DNA from 4 places in the Pseudoalteromonas sp. 78C3 genome. Region 1 is predicted to be linked to each of the others. Evidence: predicted binding sites of a transcription regulator. Region 1 holds the regulator's gene; each other region holds the start of a gene.
What was found. The regulator ArgR, encoded in region 1, controls arginine synthesis, uptake and breakdown. The targets are predictions, from matches to a motif close to ANTGAATANNTATTCANT.
Positions count from the first base shown of each region.

Region 1 (8,173 bases):
GCGTAAATTATAGTGCAATAGAGCAACTAAAATAGGGATAAAACTACGTTCAATTAGTATTTATGCAATAGTAATAATGTAAAAGTTCAATTAATACATGTTGTTAGGTTGTTTTTGTGTGTTTTTTATCTTGATTTTTACTCATTAGCTGTCACATCCGTGAGACATCTCTTACACTGCATTTCCTTTTTGGGCGTTATTTACATATTTACATTTATTTAAAGTGTGCACTTTTTGAATGAGCGCGGTAGAATTCGATGATAATAACAATTATTTAGGTGAAATAATGAAGACAGTATTTACACTTGTTTTAGGATTAGCAGCATCGGCACCAGCCTTTGCAAGTGACGTTGTTAATATCTATTCTTTTCGTCAGCCGTTTTTGATTCAGCCAATTTTAGAAGATTTTACAAAACAAACGGGAATAAAAACCAATGTTGTTTTTGCTAAAAAAGGGTTAATTGAGCGTGTTAAACGTGAAGGTAAACATAGTAAAGCCGATTTAGTATTAACCTCTAATTTTAGTGCGCTTATTCAATTAGAAGATTTAAAATTAACACAAACTATAAAAAGTGACAGTGTAAATAATAACGTGCCTGCAGCTTTTCGTGACGGTGATGGCCAATGGGTCGCGCTTACTAAGCGAGTTCGTAATGTGTATTCATCAAAAGAGCGAATTGGTGCGTTACCTAAGCTCACTTATGAAGATTTAGCAGATCCTAAATACAAAGGACAAATTTGTACGCGCTCTGGCAAACATCCATATAACTTAGGTTTAGTGGCTTCTATGATTGCACACCATGGTGAAGCGCAAACCAAAGAGTGGCTTGAAGGTGTTAAGGCTAATTTAGCACGTAAACCTCAAGGTAACGATCGTGCTCAAGTTAAAGCCGTTAAAGAAGGTTTATGTAACTTGGCATTAGGTAATAGTTACTACCTTGGTAAAATGCTAGAAGATAAAGAGCAAAAAGGTTGGGCAGAGGCCGTAAATATTAACTTTCCGAATCAAACTAATCGTGGCTCACACATAAATGTTTCGGGTGCGGTTATTACCAAATATGCTAAAAACCCTGAAAATGCATTAAAGCTCATAGAATATATGACCGACAGCAAAGCACAAAACATGTATGCCTCATTGAATATGGAGTATCCAGTTAAGTCGGGTGTTGAACTATCAAGTTTGGTTGCCTCTTGGGGGAGTTTTAAAGAAGACAGCTTGCCACTTGATGAGATTAGTAAATATCGTCCGTTAGCGCTTAAGCTAATTGATGAGGTGAAGTTCGATCTTTAATGACTAATAAATTTAAGCTGTCTAAATGGCAGCTCTTTGCGTGGTCGACTGGCTTAATTCTATCGGCCCCGTTGTTTTTTCTTCTTTTTGAATCTCTACAAGGTAGCTCTGAGGTGTTTTCTCACCTGTGGGATACCGTGCTTTGGGATTACATAACCAATACCGTATTGCTTGTTTTAGGTGTTTGCGTCCTTAGCTGCGCCATAGCTTTGCCACTTGGATGGCTAACGGCTTACTGTAGTTTCCCGGGTAAAAAACAGTTTGAATGGGCACTTATGCTGCCCCTTGCTATGCCCACCTATATTATTGCCTATGTATACACTGATTTATTAGATTATGCGGGTCCGGTGCAAATAGCACTGAGAGAATGGTTTGGCTGGCAATCGCCTAATGACTATTGGTTTTTTGATATACGTACATTACCCGGCGCCATCGTTATGATTGCCTTGGTACTTTACCCGTATTTATTTTTAATTTTTAAAACAGCCCTTCGCGAACAGTCATTCAAATTAGTACAAGCTAGCCAGTTAATGGGGTTATCTCCTTGGCAAAGCTTTTTTAAAGTAAGCTTAGTGCTCTCTCGTGGGGCTATTGTGGCGGCTCTTGCACTTATTAGTATGGAAACCATGGCTGACTTTGCAACAGTGAGTTATTTTGCCGTAAGTACATTAACGACTGCCGTATACGATACGTGGTTTGGTTATTACTCACTTACAGCGGCAGCTAAAATATCGGGTGTGATGTTATTACTGTTATTTTTAGCATTAATGGCAGAGCGCTTTAGTCGTCGTAACCAAGCGGTATTTGAGCGCCAATCAAGCGTAAATAGCGAATCTCTCTATGTATTAAAAGGAAAGTCAGCTTGGCTAGCAACGGCATTTTGCAGCTTTATTTTACTTATCGCGTTTGTAATTCCTATTGCAGTACTTATAAATTACGCCATTACCTACTTTGATAAAGCATGGGATGTAGAGTTTTTTAGTTACGCTTGGCAAAGTTTAAAAGTGGCAGGGGTCGTGAGCCTAATAACGATTACGTTGAGTGTTTTTGTGGTTTTTTATCAGCGTGTGGCAAAGCAAACGTATCCGCTTATTCCCGGACGTTTAGCAAGCACAGGCTATGCGCTGCCTGGCACAGTACTCGCTATTGCGGTTTTATTACCGCTTACGTTATTAGAGAACACCATTAACACAGCGCTCGAGCCGTATAATTTAGATATTGGCTTGCTGCTTACAGGTAGTATTCTTACTATTATTATTGCTTATATTGTTAGGTTTTACGCCATTGCACACGGAGCAATTGAGTCGAGTTTTTTACGTATTAGCCCATCACTTGATATGGCAAGCCAATCAATGGGTAAAAGCCAAGGACAAACACTGCGTTTAGTGCACCTACCTTTACTGCGAAGAGGATTGCTTACTGCTGCGTTATTGGTATTTATTGAGTGCATGAAAGAACTGCCAGCTGCGCTATTGCTCAGACCGTTTAATTTTGAAAGCTTAGCTACTCATGTATTTCAGTATGTGAGCGACGAGCAGTTAGAGCTTGCTTCAATATCGGCATTATTTATTGTTATTGTTGGGTTTATTCCTTTGTATTTTATTAATCGTTCTATGGAGCAGCGTAGTTAAATGAGTAGTTTAATTTTACAAGGAGTGAGCTATCACTATAACGGCACAAAGGTTATTCACGATTTAGATTTAACGGTGGGTAAAGATGAAATTGTTTGCCTACTCGGAGCGAGTGGGTGCGGCAAAACGACCACGTTAAAAGCGATTGCAGGTTTAATTGAAGCTAAGCAAGGGTCTATTTTTATAGACGGTAAATTAGTGAGTGATGAGCAATCGTTTGTCTCGCCTGAGCACCGTAACATCGGCATGATGTTTCAAGATTATGCATTGTTTCCGCATTTAACGGTGGCAAATAATATCGCATTTGGGCTTAGTAAAATGAGTAAAGCTCAAAAGCAGCAACGCGTTGATGAAATGCTTAAGCTGGTACATTTAATTGGCTGTGCTGACAGGTTCCCGCATCAGTTATCGGGTGGTCAACAGCAGCGTGTAGCTATTGCTCGTGCATTAGCTTATAAGCCTAGTTTATTGCTACTTGATGAGCCCTTTTCAAATATCGACACACAAGTACGCTTTGAATTAATAGCCGATATACGTCGAATTATTAAGGCAACCCAAGTATCTGCTGTGTTTGTTACACATTCAAAAGAAGAGGCGTTTGCCTTTTCAGATACACTTGCCATTATGCATCGCGGTAAAATTGAGCAACAAGGCACGCCTGAGCAGCTTTTTGCAGCTCCATGTTCAAAGGAGGTTGCAGAGTTTCTGGGTCAAGGCATATACTTGAGCGCAGAAGTATTAACAGCAACTGAATACAAAACGCCATTTGGTTTAGTCGAATCTTATATTGAGAGTAAGCATGACGTAAGCGTAGGGCTTATATATGTACGTCCTCATCAAATAGAATTAGTGGCAGATAACCAAAGTGACAAACTCAGCAAGCGAGCTACAATCATAAGTCGTCGCTTTATTGGTTCGGCGTATGTTTATTCACTTGTTATTGATGAACAAGAAATTGAAGTTGCTGCACAATATGGCCAGTCATTTGAAAATAATGAGCAGGTTATAATAAAAATAAAACCTCACACGGTGAATTTTTTCGAATCGTAATTAATTTGTTATTCGCTGTGTTTTTATCTATAAAACTAAGGAATAACAATGGCGCAAGCGCAATCAGGGATTTGTGCTGAAGCAAACTTACACGGTTTGCACTTATTTTTTAATGTGTTTGATGGTCAAGATGAATCACTTCGCGCAAAGTTAAAACAAGTAAGCGCTATTGAAGAAGAGTTTAGCGATCAATTTTCAGAATCAATGCTTTCTTGTATGGTTGCTATTGGTGCGCAATATTGGCCGCATATCCTCCCTGAATACATCCCAAGCGAACTACAGAGCTTTCCTAATATAAACCATAGCGATCATCAAATGAGCGTACAACCGTGCGATTTATTTGTGCAAATTCGCTCTGACCGTGAAGACGTTAACCATTTATTTGCGCTGCAAATTTTAAAACTATTTGCTCCCGATGTTGAGCTGGTGGAGCAAATTCGTAATTTTCGCTTTTTAGATGGTCGTGATTTTAATGGTTTTATTTATGGTGGCGATACCGCTCATGGAAGAAAAAAGCGCGCTACGGCTTTAATTAGTAACCCTGGCAATTTTGAAGATCAGGGGAGTTATATTCATGTACAGCGTTATAAGCATGACTTAACTATGTGGCAGCACTTATCATTGAGCGAGCAAGAACAAATAATGGGGCGTACGCGCCTTGATAACACGCTAATTACCCCAGCGATTGAAACCAGCCATGCTTCACGTAGCGAGCTAAAAGACGAAGAAGGCCAACCGCTATTATTAAATCAGAGCATGCCTTATGGCGATGTGTATGAGCAGGGAATGTTATCAATTACATGCGCTTGTACGGGCACTGCATTTGAAAAAGTACTTAATAGTCGTTTAGGGGAAGGGGATTGTTACGACCACTGGCTTGATTTTACTCAAGCCGATATGGGTTCTGCTTTCTTTGCGCCTTCAGTCGGGTTTTTAAAACAAATTTAGTTTGCTATTAAACCGTATCAAATAAAATGCGAACACGTTCAAGTGTTACATCTATTTCAGATATTTTAGCAGGAGCGATAAAAATAGTATCGTCGCCTGCAATTGTTCCTAGTACGCCATCTGCTTTACCTAATGAATCTAATAAACGAGCAATAAGCTGAGCAGCACCTGGGCTGGTACGAATGATGATCATCATTTCGTTGTGCATAATGTCGATTACTAATTGGCGTAATGGGCTTTTAGCCGTAGGTACACCCATTTCAGCTGGTAAGCAGTAAACCATTTCTTGTTTGGCGTTACGTGTGCGTACAGCACCAAATTTACTTAGCATGCGCGATACTTTACTTTGGCTTATATTGTCAAAGCCTTGATCTTTTAATGCATCAACTATTTCGCCTTGAGAGCCAAAATTTTCTTCTTTTAATAGTGATTTAAATGCTTTTACCAGTGCTTCTTGTTTATCTTGTGGTTGCATAGTCTTTATTCGTTTTTGTTATTTATGCCGCAAATTCTACACAAAAATGAATAATTATGCAGCAGTTGTTTAGTTAACTTGCCAGTTTGATGCGTTAAATCACAAAAGTTTACGACTATGGTCGAAAATATACTTGAAATAGACAGGATAAATTTGTTTTTAGTCGCTAATTTCATTATCTTAAGAGCCACAAATGTTTCCTACCTCAAATTACGGAGAATTCCAATGAAAGTTGCTGTATTAGGTGCTGCAGGCGGTATCGGCCAAGCGTTGTCTTTATTATTAAAAACAGGCTTACCAGCTGGCTCTGAATTATCACTTTATGATGTTGCACCAGTAGTACCAGGTGTTGCGGTTGACCTTTCTCACATCCCAACAGATGTTAAAGTAGCAGGCTTTGGCGCAGACGAATTAAACAAAGCGCTTGAAGGCTCTGACATCGTTCTTATCCCAGCGGGTATGCCACGTAAACCAGGTATGGATCGTGCTGATTTATTTAATGTAAATGCTGGTATCATCAAAACTTTAGCAGAAGGCATTGTTGCTAGCTGTCCTAAAGCGTTAGTAGGTATTATTACTAACCCAGTAAATGGCACAGTTCCAATCGTTGCTGAAGTATTCAAAAAAGCAGGTACTTACGACGCTAAACGCGTATTCGGTATTACTACGCTTGACGTTATTCGTTCAGAAGCATTTGTTGCTGAACTTAAAGGCGTAGACGTAGCAACTGTGAAAGTACCAGTAATTGGTGGTCACTCAGGCACAACTATTCTTCCTCTACTTTCTCAAGTTGAAGGTGTTTCTTTCACTGATGAAGAAGTTGCTGCACTTACTCCACGTATCCAAAATGCGGGTACTGAAGTTGTAAATGCTAAAGCAGGCGGTGGTTCAGCTACGCTATCTATGGGTGCTGCTGCAGCTCGTTTTTGTATGTCTTTAGTTAAAGGCCTACAAGGTGAGGAAGTTGTAGATTACGCTTACGTTGCTGTTGAAAATGGCGATGCAGAGTACTTTGCACATCCAGTACGTTTAGGTAAAAACGGCGTAGAAGAAATTCTTTCTTACGGCGAACTAAGCGCATTTGAAACAAAAGCAAAAAATGACATGCTTGAAACACTGAAAAAAGACATCAAAGAAGGTGTTGATTTCATGGCGTAATAGCCAAAGTAGAATAACAAAAAAGCCTGCATTTGCAGGCTTTTTTATTGCTCAGAATTAATTTCACACTGTGTAGCTAGTTAAAACTAGTGGTCGCGGTCAACCGCAATACGAGCAAGGCTTATGAGTGCTTGCTTATAGTCAGACTCAGCTAAAAAGTCTAAACACGCAATAGCTTTGTCAGCTTCAAGCTCTGCTTTTTGCATTGTAAATTCAAGCGCATTAGTTTGCTTTAGTGCCGATAGAATTTCTTCTAAATGCTCCATACCATTACTGTGCTCTATTGCATTACGAATAAGCTGCGTTTGCTGCTCGCTACCATGTTGCATAGCATAAATAAGTGGAAGCGTTGGTTTGCCTTCAGCTAAATCATCACCAATGTTTTTACCCAACTGCTCAGCATCTGCATTGTAATCGAGTACATCATCTACTAACTGAAACGCAGTACCTAAATGCATACCATATAGGTTTAGTGCATCGAGAGTAGTTTGGTCTTGCTCAGTAATAATGGCAGCAAGGCCTGTCGCTGCTTCAAACAGTTTAGCCGTTTTAGAGTAAATAACCTGCATATAACTGGCTTCGGTTGTATCTGGGTCGTTGCAGTTCATTAGCTGCAATACTTCACCTTCAGCAATAATATTTGTTGCATCGGCAAGTACTTGCATAACCTGCATTTTTCCAAGGCCAACCATAAGCTGAAATGAACGAGTGTAAATAAAGTCACCAACCAATACGCTAGCAGCATTACCAAATTCAGCATTTGCTGTTGGTGTGCCACGTCGTAAGTTTGATTCATCTACAACATCATCATGCAATAGCGTTGCTGTATGAATAAACTCAACAATTGTTGCAAGTGTTATGTGATCTTTACCCTGATAACCGAGCGCTTTGGCTGCTAAAATCGCCAGCATTGGACGAACGCGTTTGCCGCCACTGCTAACTATATATAAACCAAGCTGATTAACTAACGCCACATCTGAGCGCATTTGCGCATGTATAAGTTGATTGACGTCATTCATATCGCTTTCGATTAACGCCTGGATAGCTTTTATATCCATTGATCTCCGAGCCAATTTTTATGTGTGAACGGCGCAGATTGTACAACAAAAAATGCACTAGCTCGATATTTTGTGACGATTGATTGAAAAAACACTATTAAAGTACTTAATTTAGACTGAATTAGCCAAGATAACTGATTAATTGATAATCAATATACAGTTTATGGTGTGCTTAGATATTAAGCTGTGAGGGTCATATTTGAGTACATTAATTTATTTCGACTAAGAGTTAAAAAGCGCTTGGCAAAAGGGCTAATTAATATAAAATGGGGTAAATATTGAATTGCTCTCAAAGCAGCTACTTTTTATTCATTTTAATTACAAAATAGGCTTGCTAGTTATTTCGCGTTAGCGTAAACTTCGCGCCCTATCGAAGAATATTTTAGTTGCGCCGATTTGAGGGTGCACAGACGGAGTTAATTATGTACGCGGTTTTCCAAAGTGGTGGTAAACAGCATCGTGTGACTGAAGGTCAAACGATTCGTCTTGAAAAATTAGACGTTGAAACTGGTGCGGCAGTAGAATTTGATTCAGTACTTTTAGTTGCTGATGGTGAGAAAAT
Region 1 covers NZ_PJAV01000146.1:89,841-98,013, reverse strand. Annotated here, with positions in the region: gene CXF76_RS11410 (Fe(3+) ABC transporter substrate-binding protein) at 287-1,291, shown strand; gene CXF76_RS11405 (ABC transporter permease) at 1,291-2,922, shown strand; gene CXF76_RS11400 (ABC transporter ATP-binding protein) at 2,923-3,972, shown strand; gene CXF76_RS11395 (Dyp-type peroxidase) at 4,021-4,920, shown strand; gene argR (transcriptional regulator ArgR) at 4,928-5,395, opposite strand; gene mdh (malate dehydrogenase) at 5,621-6,553, shown strand; gene ispB (octaprenyl diphosphate synthase) at 6,640-7,611, opposite strand; gene rplU (50S ribosomal protein L21) at 8,034-8,173, shown strand, end outside.

Region 2 (8,173 bases), on a different contig from region 1:
GGCGCTTTCGATGTTCTTATCGTTCTTACCACTGTTGATTTTAATGCCGATTTGCTACATTAGCTTTTTTGTATCTTATCAAGCCATTTTTATGCCTGTTGTACCACCAAGTGACGACATTAATGTTAAGCCACTTAGCAGTGAAACAAGCGGGCGTTTTGACGCTTAATGGATGATAAATTAAAGCAAAAACTAAAAAACTATGTACTTTGGTTACTAGGGCGCCAAGAATATTCGCGTCGTGAGTTAACGCTTAAATTACAGCAAAAAGAAGCCACAGAAGAGTTTATTGAAACGCTGCTTGATTGGTGCGAAAAGCATAATTTTATTAACGAGCAGCGATACTGTGAAGGCTTTGTAAGAAAACACATATTTAAATGCCACGGGCTTAAGCGAATACAAAGCGAAGCTATGGGCAAAGGGATTGATCGTTCGCTACTTGAATTGGTAGTTGAAGAGCTTGAAGTAGATTGGTTTGAGCTTGCGCAGGATGCGTACAATAAAAAATATTCGAATACACCGGCCGATCTCGATTACAAAGATAAAGCTAAGCGCGTGCGCTACTTAATGTATCGGGGTTTTAGCTACGATGAAATTAATTTTGCAATGCAAGCACAGTAAATACAGGTGAGACTTTCAAATGCAGCACATGACTACCGCACAAATTAGGCAACAGTTTTTAGACTTTTTTGCCAGCAAGCAACATCAAATAGTACCTTCTAGCTCGCTTATACCGGGTAACGATGCCACGTTGTTATTTAACAATGCCGGCATGGTGCAATTTAAAGATGTATTTTTAGGCGCAGAAAGCCGCCCTTATACACGTGCGACAAGCTCGCAGCGCTGTGTACGTGCTGGCGGTAAGCATAACGATTTAGAAAACGTAGGCTACACTGCTCGCCACCATACATTTTTTGAAATGTTAGGTAACTTCAGCTTTGGTGATTACTTTAAGCAAGACGCGATTAAGTTTGCATGGGAGTTTTTAACTGAGGTAGTAAGCCTACCTAAAGAAAAACTTTTAGTAACTATTTATCACGATGACGAAGAAGCGTTTGGTTACTGGGCTAACGAAATTGGCTTGCCAGAGGACCGCATTATTCGTATTGCGACCTCAGACAACTTTTGGTCTATGGGCGATACTGGTCCGTGTGGTCCGTGTTCTGAAATATTTTATGACCATGGCGAGCATATTTGGGGCGGTCCTCCGGGCTCTCCTGAGGAAGACGGCGACCGTTTCATCGAAATTTGGAACCTTGTATTTATGCAATACAACCGTCAAAGCGACGGTACAATGTTGCCTCTACCTAAGCAATCTGTTGATACGGGAATGGGCCTTGAGCGTATTTCTGCTATTTTGCAGGGCGTGCATTCAAACTACGAAATCGATTTATTCCAAGGCTTAATTGCTGCTGCTGCAAGTGTTACTAATGCACAAGACATGGACGACAAGTCACTACGCGTAGTGGCGGATCATATTCGTTCGTGTGCGTTTTTGATCTCAGACGGTGTTATGCCATCTAACGAAGGCCGTGGTTATGTACTGCGCCGTATTATTCGTCGTGCTGTGCGCCACGGTAACAAATTAGGTGCACAAGGTTCGTTTTTCTATAAATTAGTTGCTGCGCTAATTGAGCAAATGGGTCAAGCGTACCCTGAGCTTGCTAAGCAACAAGAAATTATTGAAAAAGTATTACGCATTGAAGAAGAACAGTTTGGTAAAACACTTGAGCGTGGCTTAGCTATTTTAGAAGAAAGCTTAAGCGACCTTAAAGGCGATATTATACCGGGCGACTTAGTATTTAAACTTTATGATACGTATGGTTTTCCAGCTGATTTAACGGCCGATGTTGCGCGTGAGCGCCAGATGACAATTGATCATCAAGGCTTTGAAGAATGTATGGCTGTACAACGTAAAACAGCGCAACAAGCGGGTAAGTTTGGCGCTGATTACAATGACCAATTAAAATCAGATAAACACACTGACTTTAAAGGTTACGACAGCACACATTACAGCGCGACCGTTATTGAAATTTTTGCCGGTGGCGAAGCTGTTCAGTTATTAGAAGATGGTCAACAAGGTATTGTAGTACTAGACCGCACACCGTTTTACGCTGAATCAGGCGGTCAAACGGGTGACACGGGTACTATTACAGTTGCTGGTGGCGAATTTAATGTTACTAATACCACTAAGCTTGGTAATGCTTTTGCTCACCACGGTACTGTACAAGGCCGTATTGGTGTTAACGATAAAGTTGACGCCACTATTGATGATACGCGCCGCGACAGCATTAAGAAAAACCACACAGCTACGCATATTTTACACGAAGCACTACGCCAACTATTAGGTGACCATGTAGGCCAAAAAGGCTCACTTGTTCAGCCAGATCGTTTACGTTTTGACTTTTCGCATTTTGAAGCAGTTACTAAAGATGAGCTACGTGAAATTGAGCGTGTAGTTAATGACGAAATTCGTCGTAACTTTGCACTTAATACTGAGCTTATGGCTATTGATGATGCTAAAGCGAAAGGTGCTATGGCATTGTTTGGCGAAAAGTACGATGACGAAGTACGTGTAGTTACTATTGGCGACTACTCTATTGAGCTTTGTGGTGGTACTCACGTTGAGCGCGCTGGCGATATTGGTTTATTCAAAATTGTATCTGAAAGCGGTATTGCCGCAGGTGTTCGCCGAATTGAAGCGGTAACCGGTGCAGAGGCTGTAGCGTACGTTAGCGAGCAAGAGCAACAACTTAGCGATGTTGCAGCTTTAGTTAAAGGCGATAGCGCATCGGTACTTGAAAAAGTAACTGCGTTGCTTGAAAAATCTAAAGGCCTTGAAAAGCAAATTGCACAGCTTAGCGATAAGCTAGCAAGTGCAGCGGGCGCGTCTTTACTTGATTCGATTGTTGAAATTAATGGCGTTAAGCTACTTGTAGCAAACGTTGAAGGTACTGAATCTAAAGCGCTTCGCAGTATGGTTGATGACCTTAAAAACAAGATTGGCTCAGGTGTTATTGCACTGGGTGTTGCCAGTGGCGACAAAGTAAGCCTAATTGCCGGTGTAACGAAAGACTTAACAGGCAAAGTAAAAGCCGGTGAGTTAGTTAATCATATGGCAGGTCAAGTAGGTGGTAAAGGTGGCGGTCGTCCAGATATGGCACAAGCTGGTGGTAGTGAGCCACAAAATCTTGCTGCTGCACTAGATAGCGTTACAGCTTGGTTAACTGAGCGTACTTAAGCCTAAGTGGCGCTTATTGTTCAAAAATTCGGTGGCACTTCGGTCGGCTCAATAGAGCGAATTGAAGCGGTCGCCGACCTTGTTGTTAAAACCAGGCAACAAGGACATCAAGTGGTTGTGGTGCTCTCGGCTATGTCGGGAGAAACCAACCGCTTAATTAACCTCGCCAAACAAATTGATACTCGCCCGAGTAGCCGTGAACTAGATGTACTTATTAGCACCGGAGAGCAGGTTTCTGTATCACTGCTTGCTATGGCTATTATCAAACGTGGTCATTCAGCTGTAAGCTTATTAGCGGATCAAGTCAATATTCTAACCGACAACATGTTTGGTAAAGCTCGTATTGCAGAGGTTGCTGCTACGCGCTTAAAGCATGAGCTTGAGCATAATCGTATTGCTATTATTGCTGGGTTCCAGGGACGTGATATTGAGGGCAATATTACAACGCTTGGACGCGGCGGCACCGATACATCGGCTGTAGAAATAGCAGCGGCTATAAAAGCCGACGAATGCCAGATCTATACAGACGTTGACGGCGTATATACTACAGATCCTCGTGTTGAACCTAACGCGCGCAGAATGAGCCAAGTTACTTTTGCCGAAATGCTAGAGCTGGCAAGTTTAGGCGCAAAAGTTTTGCATATTCGCTCGGTAGAAGCTGCAGGTAGACACAATGTGCCACTTAGGGTGCTTTCTAGTTTTAATCCTGATGAAGGCACATTAATAAGTTTTGAGGAGAACGATATGCCAAGCAAGGTGGTATCGGGAATTGCGTTTAATCGTGACGAATGTTTAATTAAAGTAGATGGTGTGCCAAGCGGTACGCAATATCTTTCAAAAATATTGAAACTTTTTGCTGATAATGGCATCGAAATAGATATGATTAATCAAGTTAATCATATCTTTGAAAAAATAGACTATGCTTTTACTGTGCACTCGAATGATTATCTGCAAGCACTTGAATTATTGAGCGAAGATCAAGCTCAACTCAGTGCTCGAAATATAAGCGGGTTACCAACGGTAGCTAAAGTTTCTGCTGTTGGAATGGGTATGAAATCGCATTCTGGTGTAGCAAGTTTATTTTTTGATGCATTAGCGCAGGAAAATATTAATGTGGTTTTAGTCTCGACTTCTGAGATCAAAATTTCAGTTTTAATAGATGAAAAGTACCTAGAGTTGGCAGTTCGTGCATTACACAAAGCATTTTTAACAGAAAATGGATAGATTGAGAGTTTTTACTTACTTTTCAGTCTAATTTTCATTAGTATGTTTAAGCGGAATCTTATAATTTTTATTGGAACATGGGAGCAAGAGAATGCTAATACTAACTCGTAGAGTAGGTGAAACCCTAATGATTGGTGACGAAGTAACAGTTACTGTTCTAGGTGTTAAAGGAAATCAAGTTCGAATCGGTGTTAATGCACCAAAAGACGTATCAGTGCATCGTGAAGAGATTTACATGCGCATACAAGCTGAAAAGTCGAACCCTAATCCGGGCAATGCTTAATCAACACGTATACGTAGTTGAGTAATTAACTCAACTAGTCAAAAAGCCACTCACTGAGTGGCTTTTTTGTTTATAAAGGCGAGTATTTCTGGGGTTAGTATTTGTTTTGAAATGTACTGCATTCCGCTTTTATTTTTAATAATAATACCTTGCTGAGTATCTATTACTTCGCTTATGTCTTGCCAAGTTAGCTGAAAGCTTTTGTAATGATTAGCCGATTTAATGCCTTCTTCATCAAAGGTAAGTGTAACCTCAGAGCCCGACGCTCTGCTGAGCATTTGTCTGGTTACCCACCAAGGTCTGCGATAGTAAAAAGCGACGCACTCTAGTACACCTAGCATGATCATAAACGATCCTAAGTAATGATCGTTTAAAACATAAATGCCAAATAAACCAAGCGCAACGAGGAGTACAAGTAAAAAGTACTTAGGTTTGGCGCGCTTACTGTACGGGAGTGACTCATCAAAGCACTCGTAAAAGTAAGGTTTATCTAGTGTGTAGGTTGTTGTAAATGCCATATTGCCTTGCTTTAAATATCGTTTTTTTTATTTTAACAAGCTAACCGCTAAATGAGCAGCTTTATAGTCAGTGATTTTATTACAGGCACAAAAAAACGGCCCTAAGGCCGTTTTTTAGCGATACAAGAAGAATTAACAGTTAGTTTCTTCAGCGTTTACGCCTTCTTTAACATTTTCACATGCATCTTCTACTTTGTTTTGCACGTCAGTTACTGCTTCGTCAATACGTTCGCCTGCGTCTTCTGCATGATTATCTTCACAACCCATGATGAAGAAACTTGCGAATAGACCGATTAGTGCTGCTTTTACAGTTGTTGAATTCATAATGTAATTCCTTGTAAGTATTAATTAAATTTTAGTGTTTGTTAGTTGAATGCTTTATCTACCTGGGTGATTTACCACGTAGTGCACCTGAAACTAATGAGATCACTAAAAGTACTAAAAAGATAAAAAATATAATTTTTGCTATACCAGCTGCGGCACCTGCGATGCCACCAAAACCTAACACTGCAGCGATTAAAGCAATAACTAAAAATGTAATTGTCCAGCGTAACATTGTTTTCTCCTTGGTTATCAAATTTGCTCACAATAACTAATGCCAGTTACATGCCAAAGTTTATTTTTTATTAATATCAATAGCTTATGTTTTTTGGTTGTATTTTTAGTTATTTGTTAGTTAGTAACTTTTACGCTTTGTTATGTAAGTTATTCACACTGTTACAAATTGCTGGCAAAAATCCGCTAAGAATAATTTTTTTGGTAAGACCAATTAACAATTGGTGCGTATTTTTATACTTATTATAAAGTTTGGTGTTTATTTTTATTAAGTTGAATAGTTAATTAACAACTTCTATATAACTATTAGCTATAGTCGTTATTTCCTAAATGTATTGTAGGGCGCATGATTGCTGGGTTATGGCATGTAAATAAGTTGATTGTTATGTTGTTTATAGTTTAATTGGTTTTACCAATTTACAAGATGTAGACAAAGCGACTAGTTTTGTTATTATCCAGTGAATAAATATTTAATTAAATCGATTTTTTATTTTCGATATTGGTTTCAAGGGGGAGAAAAATGGATATAGGTGCTCTACTCACAACGGCTGGTAGCTTAATGCTAACTGGTATGGTTGGGGTGTTTGTATTTCTGTCGATATTAATTGGTGCAGTAACGCTTATGTCTAATTTGGTGACGCGCTATAGCGAACCAGAAGCATCACCAGCTAAATCACCGTCTTTTAAATCTCAAGGTGTGCCAAATGAGCACATCGCTGCTATTAGTGCTGCCATTGCTCAGTACAAATCAAATAATAAATAAGGGGCACACACATGGCTAAATTAAAATTAACAGAATTGGTATTACGCGATGCGCACCAATCATTACTCGCAACACGTATGCGCCTAGACGATATGCTACCGATTGCTAGCAAGTTAGACGATGCAGGTTACTGGTCTATTGAATCGTGGGGTGGTGCTACATTTGATTCGTGTATTCGTTATTTAGGCGAAGATCCTTGGGAGCGTATTCGTGCGCTTAAAAAAGCGATGCCTAATACTAAACAGCAAATGCTTTTACGCGGTCAAAACCTATTGGGTTACCGCCATTACGCTGATGACGTAGTTGAAAAATTTGTAGAACGCGCACATAAAAATGGCGTTGACGTATTTCGTATATTTGATGCAATGAACGATGTACGTAACTTAGAAACAGCGATTAAAGCGGCTATAAAAGTAGGCGCACATGCTCAAGGTACTATTTCATATACTGTAAGCCCTGTTCATACGCTTGATATGTGGTTAACTCTTGCTAAGCAATTAGAAGATTTAGGCTGTCACTCAATTTGTATTAAAGACATGGCGGGTTTATTAAAGCCGTACGATGCTGAAAAACTAATTAAAGCACTTAAAGAAACCGTATCGGTTCCTATTGCTATGCAGTGCCACGCTACAACTGGCTTAAGTACTGCGACTTATCAAAAAGCGATTGATGCAGGCATTGATATGCTTGATACCGCTATTTCATCTATGAGTATGACTTACGGACACACCGCAACTGAAACGATAGTATCGATAGTTGAAGGTACCGAGCGCGATACTGACCTTGATTTAAACCATCTAGAAGAAATTGCTGCTTACTTTAGAGATGTACGTAAAAAATATGCGGCATTTGAAGGTAGCTTAAAAGGGGTTGATGGTCGTATTTTACTAGCTCAAGTACCTGGTGGCATGCTTACAAACATGGAAAACCAACTTAAAGAGCAAGGCGCGGCAGATAAGCTTAATGAAGTTTTACTTGAGATCCCACGTGTACGTGAAGATCTTGGTTTTTTACCTTTAGTAACACCCACGTCGCAAATTGTAGGTACTCAAGCAGTACTTAACGTGCTAACCGGTGAGCGTTATAAAACAATCACTAAAGAAACTGCTGGCGTATTAAAAGGTGAATATGGCTTAACACCAGCACCAATGAATAAAGAGCTACAAGAGCGTGTGCTTGATGGAGCTGAGGTTATTACTTGTCGCCCTGCAGATAACATTGCACCAGAGCTTGCAACGCTTGAAGCTGAATTATTAAAAGAAGCGCAAGGTTTAACATTTGCTGATGATCAAATTGATGATGTACTAACTTATGCATTGTTTCCACAAGTTGGTTTTAAGTTTATTAAAAACCGCAACAACCCTGATGCATTTGAGCCTATTCCTACTGTTGAAGATAAGAGCAATAAGGTAGCACCAAAATCAGGCTCAAATAATAGTAGCGTTAAAGCTGAGCAATACAGCGTAAAAGTAGACGGTAAAGTTTACGATGTAGTTGTAGCGCAAGGTGGTGAACTCAAAGAAGTAACTTTAAAGGATTCTGAGCACATTCCTCAGTCTGCTTCAGTTGCATCAGGTGAAACACTTAAT
Region 2 covers NZ_PJAV01000167.1:8,240-16,412, forward strand. Annotated here, with positions in the region: gene CXF76_RS15900 (BPSS1780 family membrane protein) at 1-169, shown strand, start outside; gene CXF76_RS15905 (regulatory protein RecX) at 169-621, shown strand; gene alaS (alanine--tRNA ligase) at 641-3,241, shown strand; gene CXF76_RS15915 (aspartate kinase) at 3,248-4,465, shown strand; gene csrA (carbon storage regulator CsrA) at 4,557-4,748, shown strand; gene CXF76_RS15925 (YcxB family protein) at 4,799-5,266, opposite strand; gene CXF76_RS15930 (hypothetical protein) at 5,399-5,590, opposite strand; gene CXF76_RS15935 (DUF1328 domain-containing protein) at 5,649-5,822, opposite strand; gene CXF76_RS15940 (OadG family protein) at 6,342-6,584, shown strand; gene oadA (sodium-extruding oxaloacetate decarboxylase subunit alpha) at 6,596-8,173, shown strand, end outside.
Region 2: the regulator ArgR is predicted to act here: its motif matches at 6,279-6,296, upstream of CXF76_RS15940 (OadG family protein).

Region 3 (8,173 bases), on a different contig from region 1:
ACTATGAGGGCGCATAATCATGGCGACCAAAGGTGGGTTAGCCCCAAGGTGAATAACCGAGCTTACAATCGACAAGTTGGTATTGCCGAGTAAGTCTTGCGTGCCAATTAAATTAGCGCTTTTAAAACCCGAAAGAGAATTAATTAAATGTGTACGGGTATGTTTTTCAAGTGCGTCTATACGCGCTTTAGTAAAATGCATTAAAAGTCCTTACCACGGTATGGTTGAGCCTTGCCAGTCTAAATAAGCAGGCTCACCGTTTAGTTTTAAATCAGGGTTATTGTTTGTTAATTCAAATAGTTGCTTGGCTACAAATTCAGGGGTAAATAATTTACCTTCAGGTACATTCTTTTGAAAGGGCTTTGAAAGTGCTGTATCGGTAGTGCCAGGGTGAAACAGAATGAGTTTGGTATTTTTAGCACGACGAGCAAGCTCTATAGCAGCGGTTTTAAATAGCATGTTAAGCGCCGCTTTAGATGCGCGGTAAGTATACCAACCACCTAATTTATTGTCGTTTATGCTGCCTACGCGCGCACTTAATGCAGTAATAGTACACTGCGTTTTGTGGGTTAACAGCGGCAAAATACTCTGCAAGCAAAGTAGGGGAGTTAGGGTGTTTGAATTTAGAAGTTGGCTAAAATACTCAGCGTCTAAATCCTCCATCTTTTTTTCAGGCATATGGGTTTCGTTGTGCAGTGTACCATTGAATATAATAACTTGTTGTATATCGGCATTTTGCTCTTTTAGGTAATTAGTAACGCGCGCTAAACTTTGTTTTGTGTAGTCAGTATGCAGGTGGACAACACTTGAGCCAGATTCAATACTTTTTGAACTAATACAAACGATCTGATGAGTAGGCGTGTTTATTTGTAGATGTTCTATATATGCATTTGCTATGGCACTGCTTGCGCCGAATAAAACAATAGTTTTCATTTATCACCTTTTGCTTTTAGTCCACATTGGCCATTACTGCACTGAGTATTTGGCATTAAAAAGCGACTGATGGGGTGCCGATACTTAGCAAATAATAGGTATCCGCAGTCAGCGAAAAAGCGAATTATTGGCAAGCGAAAAATTTTCAACCAGCTGTGTTTACCCACTATTTTCCATGCTTCGTAAGTTACATCAAGCCCATAAATCATTTCACCTGATTGCTTTTGAGCTTGAAGGTAGTTCATTGCTTTGTCTTTATCAATATACGGGTAGCGCTCACTGAAGTCGCTCGCGTTAAGATCTTCAAGCGTAATTAAGTTTTTGTTATCAGCGTGTTTTAGTTGCTGCATTTCGGTGCTACAAAGAGGGCAGTTACCATCGTAAAAAATGATCATGTGAATGCTTTGTGATTATTTTATATATACTTTTTTACGACAAGACATTGCAAATGGATCTATTAAATATCTCTTCATGATGATATTAATAGTGTCCTACGAAAAAATGGAGACTGATAAATGAGTGAACAATACGCCGCCTTGCGAGGTAATGTAAATTTACTAGGGCAACTACTAGGACAAACAATCAAAGATGCCCAAGGTCAAGCGATTTTAGATAAAGTGGAAGAAATTCGTGCTTTATCAAAATCATCTCGCAGTGGTAACGAAGACGACAGACAAGCGCTTATAGATGTTTTACATGCGCTTAGTGATGAAGAGCTTTTACCGGTTGCCCGTTCATTTAATCATTTTTTAAACCTTGCTAATGTAGCAGAGCAATTTCATACCGTTTCGCGTTTTAATGACGTTGGCCTTGGTCAACAAAACCCTCTCACTCAAACATTAAAAACGTTAGCTACAAAAGCAGAACAAGGCCAGTTAGACAGTAATCACTTGGCCGAAACACTCTCAAAACTCCACATAAACTTAGTATTGACCGCTCACCCAACCGAGGTTACGCGCCGTACTATTATTAACAAACACGTTGAACTAAGTGATTGCTTAGCGTCATTAGAGCGAAAAGATAACTTAGTGCAAGAGCGGGACAATATTTTAAATCGTATTGAACAGCTGATTAGCCAAGCTTGGCATACCGACGATATTCGTCGCTCTCGCCCAACGCCAGTTGATGAAGCCAAATGGGGCTATGCAGTAATAGAAAATAGCCTTTGGCATGCCGTTCCGCGCTTTTTACGTGAATTTTCAGCGAATGTTAAAGACCAGTTGAGCTTAGAGTTACCAATAGATTACAGCCCAATTGAGTTTACATCGTGGATGGGTGGAGACCGTGATGGTAATCCATTTGTAACATCGCAGGTAACAAAAGAAGTGCTTGATCATGGTCGTTGGATGGCACTTAACTTATACATTCAAGATTTAAAAACGTTGTGCGCTGAACTCTCTATGTCAGATGCCAGTGATGAGCTTGTTGAGCTTGCAGGGCAAGAGTTTGAACCATACAGAGCGGTGATCAAAAAGCTTAAAAATCAGGTTGCAGAAACAGTGGCGCACTTAGGTGCTAAAATTAAAAATAAGCGCAGCGATTCACAAGATTTAATTACTAATATTAATCAGCTTAAGCACCCAGTTGAAGTGTGCTATCGCTCGTTATTAAAGTGTAATATGAAAGTAGTTGCGGATGGTTTATTACTTGATTTACTGCACCGTATAAATAGCTTTGGTTTACGTTTAGCTAAACTTGATGTGCGCCAAGATTCGTCTCGCCACGGCGATGTGTTTTCAGAACTGACTCGTTATTTAGGTTTAGGCGACTATAACCAATGGCAAGAGCAAGACAAACAAGCATTTTTACTTGCAGAGCTTAACTCGCGCAGACCGCTTATTCCAAAACATTGGCAACCAAGCCCTGATGTACAAGAAGTACTTGATACCTTTGATGTAATTGCCAAGCAAGACGAAGCAACATTTGGTTTGTATATTATTTCGATGGCACGAACAGCGTCAGACATTTTAGCAGTACAACTGTTGCTAAAAGAAAGCGGCTGTAGCTTTGATTTACCAGTAGCACCGTTGTTTGAAACACTCGACGATTTAAACGCAGGCAGTGATGTAATTACCACATTGCTTGATAATGTTTGGTATCGCGGGCACATTAAAAACACCCAAAACGTAATGATTGGTTACTCTGATTCAGCTAAAGATGCCGGCATGATGGCAGCAGGTTGGGCGCAGTACGAAGCAATGGATAAGCTAGTACAGCTTGCTGATGCACGTGGTATTGAGCTTGTTTTATTCCACGGACGTGGTGGTACAGTAGGACGTGGTGGTGCACCCGCTGCACAAGCGCTGCATTCACAACCGCCTGGCTCATTAAAAGGTGGCTTGCGTGTAACCGAGCAAGGCGAGATGATTCGCTTTAAATTTGGTTTACCCGATGTAGCACTGCAAAGCTTAAATATTTACGCAGGCGCAGTTCTGCAAAGTAACTTATTACCGCCACCAGAGCCAAAACCGCAGTGGCGCGAAGTAATGAAGCTAATAAGTGAGGAGTCATGTGAGCATTACCGTAATGTAGTTCGTCATGATGAAAACTTTGTACCTTACTTTAGAATGGCAACACCTGAGCTTGAACTGTCTAAGTTACCGCTTGGCTCGCGTCCTGCAAAACGTAATCCTAATGGTGGCGTTGAAAGTCTACGTGCTATTCCATGGATTTTTGCGTGGAGCCAAAACCGTTTAATGCTTCCTGCATGGCTAGGTGCGTTAACAGGCTTAAAAGCTGCGCTTAATAAGTACGGCGCAGAAACCCTAAACGAAATGAGCTTACAGTGGCCGTTCTTTAGATCGCGCCTAGAAATGCTAGAAATGGTATTTAGTAAAGCCGATTGTTGGTTGAGTGAGCATTATGATAATGCGCTGGTGGAAGATATGTACAAACCACTGGGTGTAACACTTCGTAAAGAGCTTCAAGAAGCCATTAGTTTGGTGCAATCACTTAGCCCGCAAAAAAGCCTACTAGCCGAGCAACCTTGGATTAAGGAGTCGATTAGTTTACGTAACCCGTACACCGATCCACTTAACTTACTACAGGTTGAGCTTTTACGCCGTGCTCGCTCAGAGGAAAAACGCAACGAAGGTGACATTGATAATGCATTAATGATCACGATGACAGGTATTGCAGCAGGTATGCGTAATACCGGCTAACACTTTATTTTGTTAGGTATACCTATTGGTATTAAAAGGGAGCACGCGATGTGCTCCCTTTTTTTGCGTTAAATAGGCTGGTATTTAACATCCTAACCTTTTAAACTACTTAGCCATTGAATAATTAAAAAATGTTATGGCTTCAGCAACTTTTACTGTACAGCAAGATACAGCACTTACAAATTCGCACATCACATTAAACGTAGCGCAAACAGCGTCATTACGTAGTCAATTAAAATCACAACGTGGCATATTAAATTCTAATAATATTAAGCAGTTATGCGCACAACTCAATGTGTCTGATGATGCATTATTACAAGGTTTAGTACCTTTGGCTTCTGAGTATGCTGTTGCGCCGATATCAGATTTTCATGTAGGCGCAATTGTTAAAGCACTTGATGAAAACGATGAGGTAAACTTTTACTTTGGTGCAAATGTAGAGTTTGATCATCAAGCATTGAGTTTAGTGGTTCATGCAGAGCAATCGGCTATAAATAACGCCTGGTTAAACGGCGCCAAAAAAATAGTTAAAATAGCGATTAGCGATGCACCGTGTGGATACTGCCGCCAGTTTATGAACGAACTCGCTGATGCGAAAGAGTTTGATATTTTATTGCCAGAGCAACACTTTAAATTGGCAGAATTACTGCCGCACTCGTTTGGCCCTACCGATTTAGGCAACGCGTTTAGCTTGTTTAATCCAGAGCCTCACCAGCAAGTATTTGCAAATGCTCAACTAGATGAAAAACTAGCAAGTACAGCATTAAACGCATACGTACCCTATAGTAAAAACTTTAGTGCAGTAAAAATTAGTACATTTAAAAATGGTGATTTTTACGGAAGTTACGCAGAAAACGCAGCGTACAGCCCAAGCTTGTCGCCACTACAAAGTGCACTTAGCCAATTATTTATCGCAGGGCTTAGCTTTAACGAAAGTACAGTAAAATCAATTACACTTTTAGAAACTGCAGGCCATGAAAACCAAGCGGGTGTAGCACGTGCTGTACTTGCAAGTTTTAAAAATCTACCGGCAATAGGAGTAATTAGCGCTCAGCTAAAATAACCTCTTAAAAACAATAAAGCACAGCCAGAGCTGTGCTTTATAATTTTATCTATTGAGTTTACTTGGTATTAATCAAGTAATACTTTAGCCGCTTCTAATACTACCGCTACAGATTTACGCTCAATTTCACCATGGTCAACATTTGGTATTTCTTGGCGAGTACGATTAACAAGTACGCCTGCTACACATGCAGCTTGTAAACCAAGGGCTGCACACATAGTAAATAATGTTGCTGATTCCATTTCGTAGTTCATCACGCCCAGTTTTTGCCACTCTTCGCAGCTACCTTGTAGTGATTTAGGAACGTAACCAGAATGCGTATCGTAACGCTCTTGTCCTGGATAAAATGTATCGCTTGATGCAGTAATACCAATATGAAAATCGATATTTAAGTTTTTACATGCTTGTACCATAGCTTGTGTTGCATAAAAGTCAGACACAGCAGGGTAGCTAAGAGGAGCAAAATGCTGGCTTGCACCGTCTAAACGTACAGACGCTTGGCTAATTAAAATTTCGCCTTCGTTGATATGTGGCTGAATCGCACCTGTTGTACCAATACGTAAAAATTTACGCACGCCAAGTTGTGCTAATTCTTCTACTGCAATCGACGTAGATGGACCACCAATACCCGTAGAACAAACAACCACCGAATGGCCGTTTAGTTGACCTAAGTAAACATGAAACTCACGAGTTTGAGCAAGGCAGGTTGGGTTGTCTAGGAATTGTGAAATGCGTGCAGCACGATCTGGATCGCCCGGTACAATCGCAAGTTTTGCACCTTTAAGATCGTCAATACATAGTCCTAAGTGAAATACCTTTTCCATAGCTAAGCCTTTTTATAATAAATTGTGTCAATCTAGCATCATTGCTAGAAACGTTTATCAAGTACAGGACGATTGTCCGTTTTACCTTAACTCCTCCAATTAAGTCTTAATAATTTTAAGGATTAATTTGATTTATTCATCAACTATGAATATTCAATCAAGTGCTTATACAAGTAGCCTTGTTGTGCTGTTGACATGTTCAAGCAGACATAATAAGTATCAACCAAGCGCGTAACTACAATTAAATAGTTTATGGTAAATATTCATTAATATTAAATTAATTCAATGGCTTAAATTTGTATTAAGCACGTAAAAGATAACGTGTTTATTTATATTAGGCACAGACTTATTTAGCAAAGTGGAATTTATTTGAAGTTTAGGCACTTTTGGTGATTTTGCATAACTAATCAAAAGTAATTAGCTACGTACAGAATAAAAATCGAAGGAGTTTATTATGAGCACACAATTTGAAGCATTTAAAAACAAAGTTGAGCACTGTTTGTGCGCACCAGGTGATGGCGTATACACAGTAAATACTGCAAAGGAGCGCAAAGCCGCACTGCGTAATAAACTTTATGGACAAACTGAAAACGTTGATAATTTGTGGCGCGAGTCTTTAAATGAATTACCAAATTCTCCACATAAAGCCGTTATGTTAGGTATTAGCTCAGACTGTGGCGGTGGTATTTTACGCGGTGCAAACTGGGGGCCACTGTTTGTGCGCTCAGCTTTAATTGATCAGCAACCGCAGTGTCACTTGTTTGATTTAGGCGATGTACGTGTAATCCCACATTTACTTCATGATAAATACCTAAATGATGCAACCATTTCTAATTGCCAAAAAGCCCTATACGGTAATGAAGATAACGACTATTACGTAAGTCCGTTATCAATCACAGAGGATGTATGCGACAGCTTTTACGCAACATTTAAAGATAAAGGGATATTTGGTATTGGTGGCGATCACTCAATTAGTTACCCACTTACCAAAGCGTACTTAAAAGCAAAACGTGAGCAAGGTAAGCGTACCGCTATTATTCACTTTGACGCGCATACAGATTTACTTGTTGAGCGCTTAGGCATAGATTTATGTTTTGGCTCGTGGTGTACACATATATTAGAGTTTTTACCTGCGCCGCATCATTTAATACAGTTTGGTATACGCTCAAGTGGCAAGCCTAAAGCGCATTGGGAAAATACTTTTGGTATTAAACAGCACTGGGCACATGAAATCATTGAGCGCGGCGCAGCAGCAGTTGCTTCCGACGCTATTGCACAGTTAAAAGCCGATAACGTTGATGAAGTATACGTAAGCTTTGATATTGATGCGCTTGATGCAGAGTTTGCATCTGCCACAGGTACGCCAGAACATAATGGTTTAACACCACAGCATGCACTTGATATTTTATCAGCCATTGCGGATGAGTTCCCGATTACTGGTGCTGATATGATGGAAATAGCGCCATTTACCGACAGCTCTTTAGTGGGTCAATCAAGCTCTGAAACGACACTTAGAGAAGGCGCTAAAATTTCAGCCTTTTTAATTAGTGCGATGAACAAGTAAGCTGTAGGAGCTATAAATACTAGCACTATCAGCGTATAAGTGTGCATTACATGACTAAAAACTAGCAGTTCATAAAGCCTCAGCTATATTTATTAAATACATATAATGAGTTAGTTGAGGCCTCGCTGAATGAAATTATTGATCTTTTTATTGTTCATTAGCTGTATTAAAGTTGATGCAACTGAAATAACAATAGTAACGGAAGTATTTCCGGACTTTCAGTATCTCAATGAAGATAATAAACTCGTTGGCCGCTCTGTCGATAAAGTTCATAAAGCGCTAGAAGGTACTGGTATAAACTACACTATGTTGGCGCATAGTTGGGCCATATCCTACAATGCAGCGCTACGCGATAAAAATACCTGTATATTTTCAATTGTTCGATTACCTAATAGAGAAAGTAAGTTTAACTGGGTAGGTGAACTGGAAAGCTTTGATTCTGCCATTTATGGTCTCAAGTCCAGAGGTATAAAGTTAAATACTCTCAATGATGCTAAAAAATATAAAATAGCAGTACTGCGTGATAACTTTAGTCATCACTATTTGCTTGAGAGGGGCTTTAGTGAGAACAAGCATTTATTACTCATCGATAGCCTAGATAAAATAGATAAACTCATAAGCACTCGTC
Region 3 covers NZ_PJAV01000143.1:49,499-57,671, reverse strand. Annotated here, with positions in the region: gene CXF76_RS10120 (flavin reductase family protein) at 1-201, opposite strand, end outside; gene CXF76_RS10115 (SDR family NAD(P)-dependent oxidoreductase) at 211-933, opposite strand; gene CXF76_RS10110 (thiol-disulfide oxidoreductase DCC family protein) at 930-1,328, opposite strand; gene ppc (phosphoenolpyruvate carboxylase) at 1,449-4,094, shown strand; gene cdd (cytidine deaminase) at 4,231-5,157, shown strand; gene udp (uridine phosphorylase) at 5,226-5,981, opposite strand; gene CXF76_RS10090 (arginase family protein) at 6,436-7,545, shown strand; gene CXF76_RS10085 (transporter substrate-binding domain-containing protein) at 7,675-8,173, shown strand, end outside.
Region 3: the regulator ArgR is predicted to act here: its motif matches at 6,376-6,393, upstream of CXF76_RS10090 (arginase family protein).

Region 4 (8,173 bases), on a different contig from region 1:
TGGTGAAACAACTAGCGATGACTTGGTATGGTGGTTTAGAGAGCGCGTAAAAGAGCTAAAACTACAAACATGGTTTCACCCAAGTATTGCTATTCAGCGCGCCGATGCGAAGTCGTTCGATCATGAAGAAAGCTTTACCAATGGCTACGATGATAACGTTATACAAGCCGGTGACTTGCTTCATGTAGATTTTGGGATTACTTATTTACGCTTAAATACCGACACGCAGCAGCATGCGTATGTGCTCAAAGAAAACGAAACGAGTGCGCCTAGTTACTTAGTTGAAGCACTAAAAAGCGGTAATAAACTACAAGACATATTTACCAGTCAATTTGCGGTAGGTAAAACCGGTAATGAGGTTTTAGCTGCAGCACGAAAAGCCGCTATTGAGCAGGGATTAAAGCCCACTATTTATACCCATCCTCTTGGCTATCATGGCCACGCTGCTGGCACTACATTAGGTATGTGGGATTCTCAGCAAGGTGTACCGGGAGATGGTGACTATCCGCTGCATTTAAATACGGCTTACTCAATTGAGCTTAACAATGCTGTGTTTATAAAACAGTGGAATAAAGAAATAAGAATAATGCTAGAGGAAGATGCTATTTTTGATAAAAGCGGTGTCTGGTATTTAAATGGCCGACAAACACAATTATTGCTTGTAAAATAAAGCAAAAAAAATGGCGCTCACTGAGCGCCATTTTTAATTTAATTCGTTGCTATTATTCTGTATCTGGCAGGTTACGGCCATAGAATATTTCTTGCATTTCACGGGTCAGCTTTGAGCGAATTTCGTCTTCTTCGCCCTCTGATAAATCTGCCGTAGAAAGGCCGAATAAATACGTGTTTAGATCGGTTTCTTTTAACATCATTTTGGTATGGAACAGGTTTTCTTGATACACGTTCACGTCCATCATTTGGTACGCTTCTTTTGTATCTTCTGTCATGAAGTTTTGAATCGAGCTAATAGCATGATCAATGTAGTGCTTAACACCGTTTATGTCGCGGGTAAAACCACGAACGCGGTAGTCAATTGTTACTACGTCTGATTCAAGGCTATGAATTAAGAAGTTTAACGCTTTAAGTGGCGAAATAATGCCACAAGTAGACACTTCAATATCAGCACGGAATGTACAAATACCATCATCAGGGTGAGCTTCTGGGTATGTGTGTACACAAATGTGGCTTTTATCTAGATGCGCAACAACTGAATCAGGTAATGGGCCTGGTGCTTCGTCAGCATCGTAATTTTGCTGCTCTTCTACTGGTTCTTCTGAAACCAAAATAGTTACACTTGCGCCTTGCGGTTCATAATCTTGGCGCGCTACATTTAAAATATTAGCACCAATAATATCAACAACTTCACCTAAAATGTCGGTTAGTCTATCTGCACTGTACTGCTCATCGATATATTCAATATATTCTTTACGTTGTTGCTCGGTCTTTGCGTAACAAATATCATAAATACTAAAGCTTAAACTTTTGGTTAAATTGTTAAAGCCATGAAGTTTAAGTTTATCGAAGGGTTTGTTCATAATAAACCAACCTATAAATTAGTGGGTTCTGCACCTGCAGAATGAAAAGTTCGCGGATTTTATACGAATTTCCCTCGTGGAAAAAGCGTTATTTTGCTTGATCTTGCACAACTTCGTGGCTATGCGTAATTTCTACTGTTTTATCAAGCATTAATGCAACTGAGCAATACTTTTCAGCAGAGAGTGAAACGGCGCGTGCAAGGTGCTTTTCAGACACATTATTGCCTTTAACAACAAAGTGTAAGTTGATTTTGGTAAACACACGTGGGGCTGTTTCGGCGCGCTCTGCACTTAGTTGTACTTGTACATCTGAAAAATCTTGTTTGGCTTTTTTTAAAATACTAACCACATCAACTGATGAACAACAGCCGACAGACATTAAAACCATTTCCATTGGGCTTGGTGCTGCACTATCGCTGCCGCCATCAAACACAACATTGTGGTTAGAATTAGAACGACCAATAAACGTATCGCCTTCAACCCATTTTACATTTGCTTGCATTTTTATATCTCAAAAAAATATTTTCTTGATTGTAAGCAAGTTAGCCGTAGTTGCAAATGAAAATGCAACGCAGGGCTATAAAATGGCTAAGATTGTTGTGTTAAAGCGCTATCAAAGAGGTTTTTTACTAAACCTGCAAATTCATCTATAAAGGCATGCTGTTCAACCGTGACAGGCTGTGAGGTGATGCTGCTGAGGACTTCTTCTAAATCGTAAACAATGCCATCAACTTCGCGTACAATTTGACTACGCTGCTCTGTGTTGAGGTTTGTGTGCTGCTCGCAAATAAGCATCACATTTTGTGCAATAACGTCTTCGATTAATTCCATTACTGTTGGGGCACCTGGTTTTATTTCGCCTGGCTTCTCAAACAATGCTAAATTTTGAGTTAGATACATGATCAAATCATCGTACCCTTGCCTATCTAAAACCATTTTTGTACCACCTTTGTATAATTAATTATTTTTGATTTAAGCAGAAAGCGCTGTTGATTGCTAGCTTTGCGCGTTAGCAATACAAAAAAAGCAGCCGAAGCTGCTTTTATAATAATTAAGTAGTATTACTACTTAATCTATTTTTAAGCCTGGGCTTAGTGTTGCTGGCATAGCTACTTTTTCAAGCTCTACCGAAGCAACTGGGTATGCACAGTAATCAGCTGCGTAATACGCACTTGCTCTGTGGTTGCCCGATGCGCCAATACCACCAAACGGTGCTGCGCTTGATGCGCCAGTAATTGGGCGATTCCAGTTAACAATACCTGCACGAATACGACGTAAGAAATGGTCGTAATCTGCTGCACTGTCACTTAATAAACCAGCCGATAAACCAAAGGTTGTATCGTTTGCTTTATCAATGGCTTGGTCAAAGTCGTCAAAGCGGAATACTTTTAAAAGTGGTCCAAAATGCTCTTCATCTGGGAAGTCACTAATATTTGTACACTCAATAATACCTGGTGTTACAAAGCCAGTATTAGCTGTGTGCTCAAGTTCTACTAATACTTCACCACCAAGCTCAACAAGCTCTTTTTGCGCTTTAACCATGCCTGCAGCTGCAGCTGATGAGATCATAGAGCCCATAAATGGCTGGTCTGCATCATCGTAGTTGCCTACTTTAATCGCTTTAGTTGCAGTGATAAGGCGCTCTAAAATTGCATCGCCTTTGCTACCTTTAGGTAAAAACAATTTACGTGCACATGTACAACGCTGGCCGCTTGAGATAAACGCTGATTGAATAATATCGTGAACAACCGCTTTAGTATCTTCAACGTCAGTAATAATAAGTGGATTATTACCACCCATTTCTAGCGCTAAAATTTTACCCGGTTGACCCGCAAACTGTTCATGTAAAATATGACCAGTACGCGAAGAACCCGTAAAGAACAAGCCATCAATACCTTTGTGGGCAGCAAGGGCTTTACCCGTTTCTACTTCACCTTGTACAAGGTTAATGACACCTGCTGGTAAACCTGCTTTTTCCCACAGTTTAAGCGTAAGCTCAGCTACTTTAGGAGTAAGTTCAGACGGTTTAAACACAACCGTGTTACCTGCTAAAAGCGCTGGCACAATGTGGCCATTAGGTAAGTGACCCGGAAAGTTATACGGACCAAATACGGCTACAACACCATGTGGCTTATGACGAATCATCGCACGGCCAAGTGGCATTGCGTTTTCTACGTCGCCAGTGCGCTCTAAAAATGCTTTTTCAGAAATGGCAATTTTACCAACCATAGCACCCGCTTCTGTGCGAGTTTCCCACAGTGGCTTACCTGTTTCTTGTGCAATAGTAATAGCGAGCTCTTCGCTGTTTTCTTTTAATTGCGCTGCAAATGCTTTAATTATTTCTAAACGCTCAGTAAAGCTTTTATCAGCCCATGCATAAAACGCTTCGCGCGCTGCATTTACTGCGGTGTCTACTTGCGTCGCAGTTGCCGATGAAGCCTGCCAAATAACGTCGTTATTTGCAGGGTTTACTGAATTAAATTCTGTGCCTTGGCCTTGTGACCATTGACCATTTATAAATTGTGCAGGATGAGTCATATACTTTCTCCTAAATTAAATCGTGGTTGCACTAACAATATCGCCAGTTTGCAAATGCAGTGCATCTGCTATTTCTTGCGATAAAATAAGGCTTTTTGCGCGCTCGTCAAATGTCATTGGTGCAACGGTTGCTCTGAAACCTTCAAGCTTTTCGTTAGCTAGTAACACCATAGTGTCGCCAGTCATTTCGCCAATTTCAACGTTAAAGTGATTTGCATTACGAATAGTCGCAATGTTATCTACTTTTGCTTCAACCGTTGGGCCACCGTCAAAAATATCTACGTAGCCATTAAACGTAAAGCCTTCGCTTTTTAATAACTCGATTGCTGGGCGAGTGTTGTCGTGTACTTTACCAATTACGGCTTGCGCATCTTTACTTAGCAAGTTTACGTAAATTGGGTATTTAGGCATTAGTTCAGCAATGAAAACCTTTTGGCCAATACCTGTTAGGTAATCGGCTGTTGGAAAATCCATAGAGAAAAAGTGCTCTTCAAGCCACTGCCAAAAAGGGCTGCTGCCGTTTTCGTCAGACACACCGCGCATTTCTGCAATCACTGTTTGCGCAAAACGCTCTTGATGCTGTTTTATAAACATAAAGCGCGCTTTTGAAAGTAGCTTACCGTTACAATTTTTACGATAACCATCTTTTAAAAACAATGTGCAAAGCTCTGTAGCACCTGTGTAGTCGTTACATAGCGTTAGAATATCAACCGCTTTGTATACGCCTAATGTGCGCGAAGAGTGAATCACTTTACTTAAGTGATAATGATAAAATGCATCATCAAGCCCTACCGCAGCTTCAATTGCAGATGTCCCTACAACTTCACCGGTTTCGCTATCTTCAAGAACAAACAGGTAGCCTTCGTCACCAGGTTGTGACGTTTGTTTAGCAAAAGAGCTTACTGAATGGTCGATCTTTTTTTGCAATAGTTCTTCGTTTAATGGCAAAGACGTAAAACCATGCCCTGATTCATGGGCAATTTTCAGTAATGCTGAATAATCATTTTGCTGGATTGGGCGAAGGATCATCATGAGTCCGCTTGCTCCCTTATAAATAACGGTAAATAGGAATTGCAGGGCAAGCAGTGCTTGCCCTTTATTGGTTGGCTTAAGTCGCTTATACGTTTACTACGCTTGCTACTGCTTTTTCAAAGCGTGCCATACCTTCGCGAATGTCCGCATCAGGAATTACTAAAGATGGAGTGAAACGTATTACGTCTGCACCAGCAACTAATGACATAAGGCCTTGCTCAGTACCTGCCACTAAAAACTCTTTTGCACGACCTTTATATTGCTCGTTCACTACTGCACCAATTAATAAACCTTGGCCACGGATTTCGCTAAATACGTTATATTTTTCGTTAACCGCAGTAAGTAGTTCATTAAATAATGCTGCTTTAGCTTTTACGCCAGCAAGTACTTCTGGCGTATTTACTGTATCAAATGCAGCTTCTGCAACAGCACACGCAAGCGGGTTGCCGCCATAAGTAGAACCATGAGTACCTACTTTAAGATGCTGTGCAATTTCAGTTGTTGTGATCATAGCGCCAATAGGGAAACCGCCGCCAAGTGCTTTAGCTGAAGTTAAAATATCAGGTACTATGTTTAAGCCTTGGTATGCGTATAAATCGCCAGTACGACCAACACCTGTTTGTACTTCATCAAAAATAAGCAGTGCGTTATGCTTAGTACATAAATCGCGAACGCCTTGAGCAAACTCGTCAGTTGGTGAAACAATACCGCCTTCACCTTGAAGAGGTTCCATCATTACGGCACATGTTTTGTCGCTGATTAGCGCTTCAAAAGCAGCTAGGTCATTGTAATCACAATGTACAATGTCGCCAGGCTTAGGACCAAAACCATCTGAATATGCAGCTTGGCCGCCAACAGTTACGGTAAAGAATGTACGACCGTGGAAACCTTTGTTGAACGCGATGATTTGTGATTTTTCTGCGCCAAACTTATCAAGTGCAAAACGACGCGCTAACTTAAGCGCTGCTTCGTTTGCTTCTGCGCCTGAGTTGGCAAAATAAACTTTTTCAGCAAATGTAGCATCAACCATTTTTTTAGCTAGGCGAAGTGCCGGCTCATTGGTCATTACATTTGATAGATGCCAGATTTTTTCGCCTTGCTCTTTTAATGCGCCTACTAATGCAGGGTGGCAATGGCCAAGACAGTTAACTGCAATACCACCAGCAAAGTCGATAAACTCTCGACCTTCTTGATCCCATACGCGAGAACCTTCGCCTCGAACAGGAATTACGCTTGAAGGTGCGTAGTTAGGAACCATTACGTGATCAAATAATTCGCGATTGACTGTCATTTTATTTCCTCTTAATTGTGAGCAACACAAAACATCAAAATAGGTGTTTGGTTAATATTTGTAACCAACTTTATAGGCAAGATCAGTAACCTGATAATTGCGCAAAATTGCTTTGTGGTTCAATTTTCAGACGCACATTATTTCAGAATTACTTATATCTGTCTCGTTAAAAACTTTCATGTATCCCTTGAAAATAAAGGGCTAAAGATATTATTTCATAGATAGTGAATAACTATTTGCATAGCCATTCATACTTGGTTTTAGACAACTAACCGCATGAGCGCAGAGGCAAGCACGCTTTAATCGGCAAATATGCAATATAACAATAGAGTGAGAATGAATGGTTAGTCGCAAAAAAATTAACAAAAAATTCAGATTTTTAGTCAATTTGAATAGCTAAATTGGTAAAATTACTCGATTGGAGGGTTTTTAGTTCCGTTTTAGTGAACTTAAAGTACGAAAACCAGCTTAGAGTTTCATCAGGCTCAATAAGTTGATGCTCTTTTAAATTAAGATATTGAGAGTAGCAACGTGCCTTTAGCATTACTTCTGTTAATGGCAGTAATGTATCGCCCTTATCTACCCCATTTACTAGCTGCTGCATTACACCTTTAAACGGTAAATATTTAAAAGCCATTTTGTCTATTACTTTGGCGCTTACTTCTATCGACTTATTGCTAAGTAGAGTGGTTAAAAATAGCGGGTCGGGCTGTAGCTCTAATAATGCGGTGTGTAAATCTTTTTGGTTTTCATTTCGGGCTAACTGCACTTTGCGTTGCCATACTTTCTCAAACGTTTTTAAGTACAAGCGCACTAATGCAATTCGCCCTACATCTAAAAGCATTCCAAGGGTAAATGCATGTACGTCATTCACATTATTAATTTGTGCAATTTTTTGCGCAGCAATCGCGTTTGCCATCGCGCTGTCGCGTAGCCGGCGTTTTAATAATGAAAATGGTTCGGTGCTATGTGGCATCCAATGACGCGCAGCAAATGTAGGAATAACTAGCTGTAAGTTATCAAGGCCAATATAACGAAGGGCAAGCGATGGTTTATCTACTTTTACAGACGTGTTTTTACTACGCTGATTACGATAGTAAGGTAAATTAACAAGCGTTACTAACTCTCTACCCAACCAGCTTATATCATTAACTAGTGGCTCTAAACGCCCTACTGATGCCGACTTTACAGCTAATATATCGAGTATATTGGCAATGCCATCTTCAATGCCTATAGTACTGTGAATTACACTATCTATATCTTCGAGCTGCTTATATATAGCTGTTTCAATTGTTTTGTGTAGTTGCTCACTCGCTTGAGCGCGGTACTTATGATGTGCAGTACTGCTTTGCTGGCGTTTATTCTGTGCGGCCACTTCAACCTGAAGCAAAGTGCGTTGCTTCATGGGTTCGCCGTAATCTATATCTAATGTATGGATGAAACCAATTTGCTGATGCGCAAAGCTGTGCCCAAGCAATAAGTCATGAGCCCGTTGGTTTAGTATTTTGGCAGTACGCTGCTGGGCTACAAGTTCAGTCATGACATCCATTAATAAAGTATTAAATGCTCTGTGTATTATAACATTAGAAGCGAGTTAAAAAGTTATCAAGCAGTTCTAAGCCTTGATCAGTTAGAATAGCTTCGGGGTGAAACTGCACACCTTCGATTGCTAGTTCTTTATGAAGTAACCCCATAATTTCGTCAAACTCACCTTGCTCAGTCTGAGTCCATGCGGTTACTTCAAGTTCTTTAGGCAAAGTTTGTGCTTTAACCACTA
Region 4 covers NZ_PJAV01000175.1:31,678-39,850, reverse strand. Annotated here, with positions in the region: gene CXF76_RS19645 (M24 family metallopeptidase) at 1-670, shown strand, start outside; gene speD (adenosylmethionine decarboxylase) at 723-1,535, opposite strand; gene CXF76_RS19635 (OsmC family protein) at 1,624-2,037, opposite strand; gene CXF76_RS19630 (DUF3802 family protein) at 2,124-2,471, opposite strand; gene astD (succinylglutamate-semialdehyde dehydrogenase) at 2,604-4,073, opposite strand; gene astA (arginine N-succinyltransferase) at 4,089-5,105, opposite strand; gene CXF76_RS19615 (aspartate aminotransferase family protein) at 5,191-6,396, opposite strand; gene CXF76_RS19610 (HDOD domain-containing protein) at 6,776-7,936, opposite strand; gene CXF76_RS19605 (anthranilate synthase component II) at 7,980-8,173, opposite strand, start outside.
Region 4: the regulator ArgR is predicted to act here: its motif matches at 6,632-6,649, upstream of CXF76_RS19615 (aspartate aminotransferase family protein).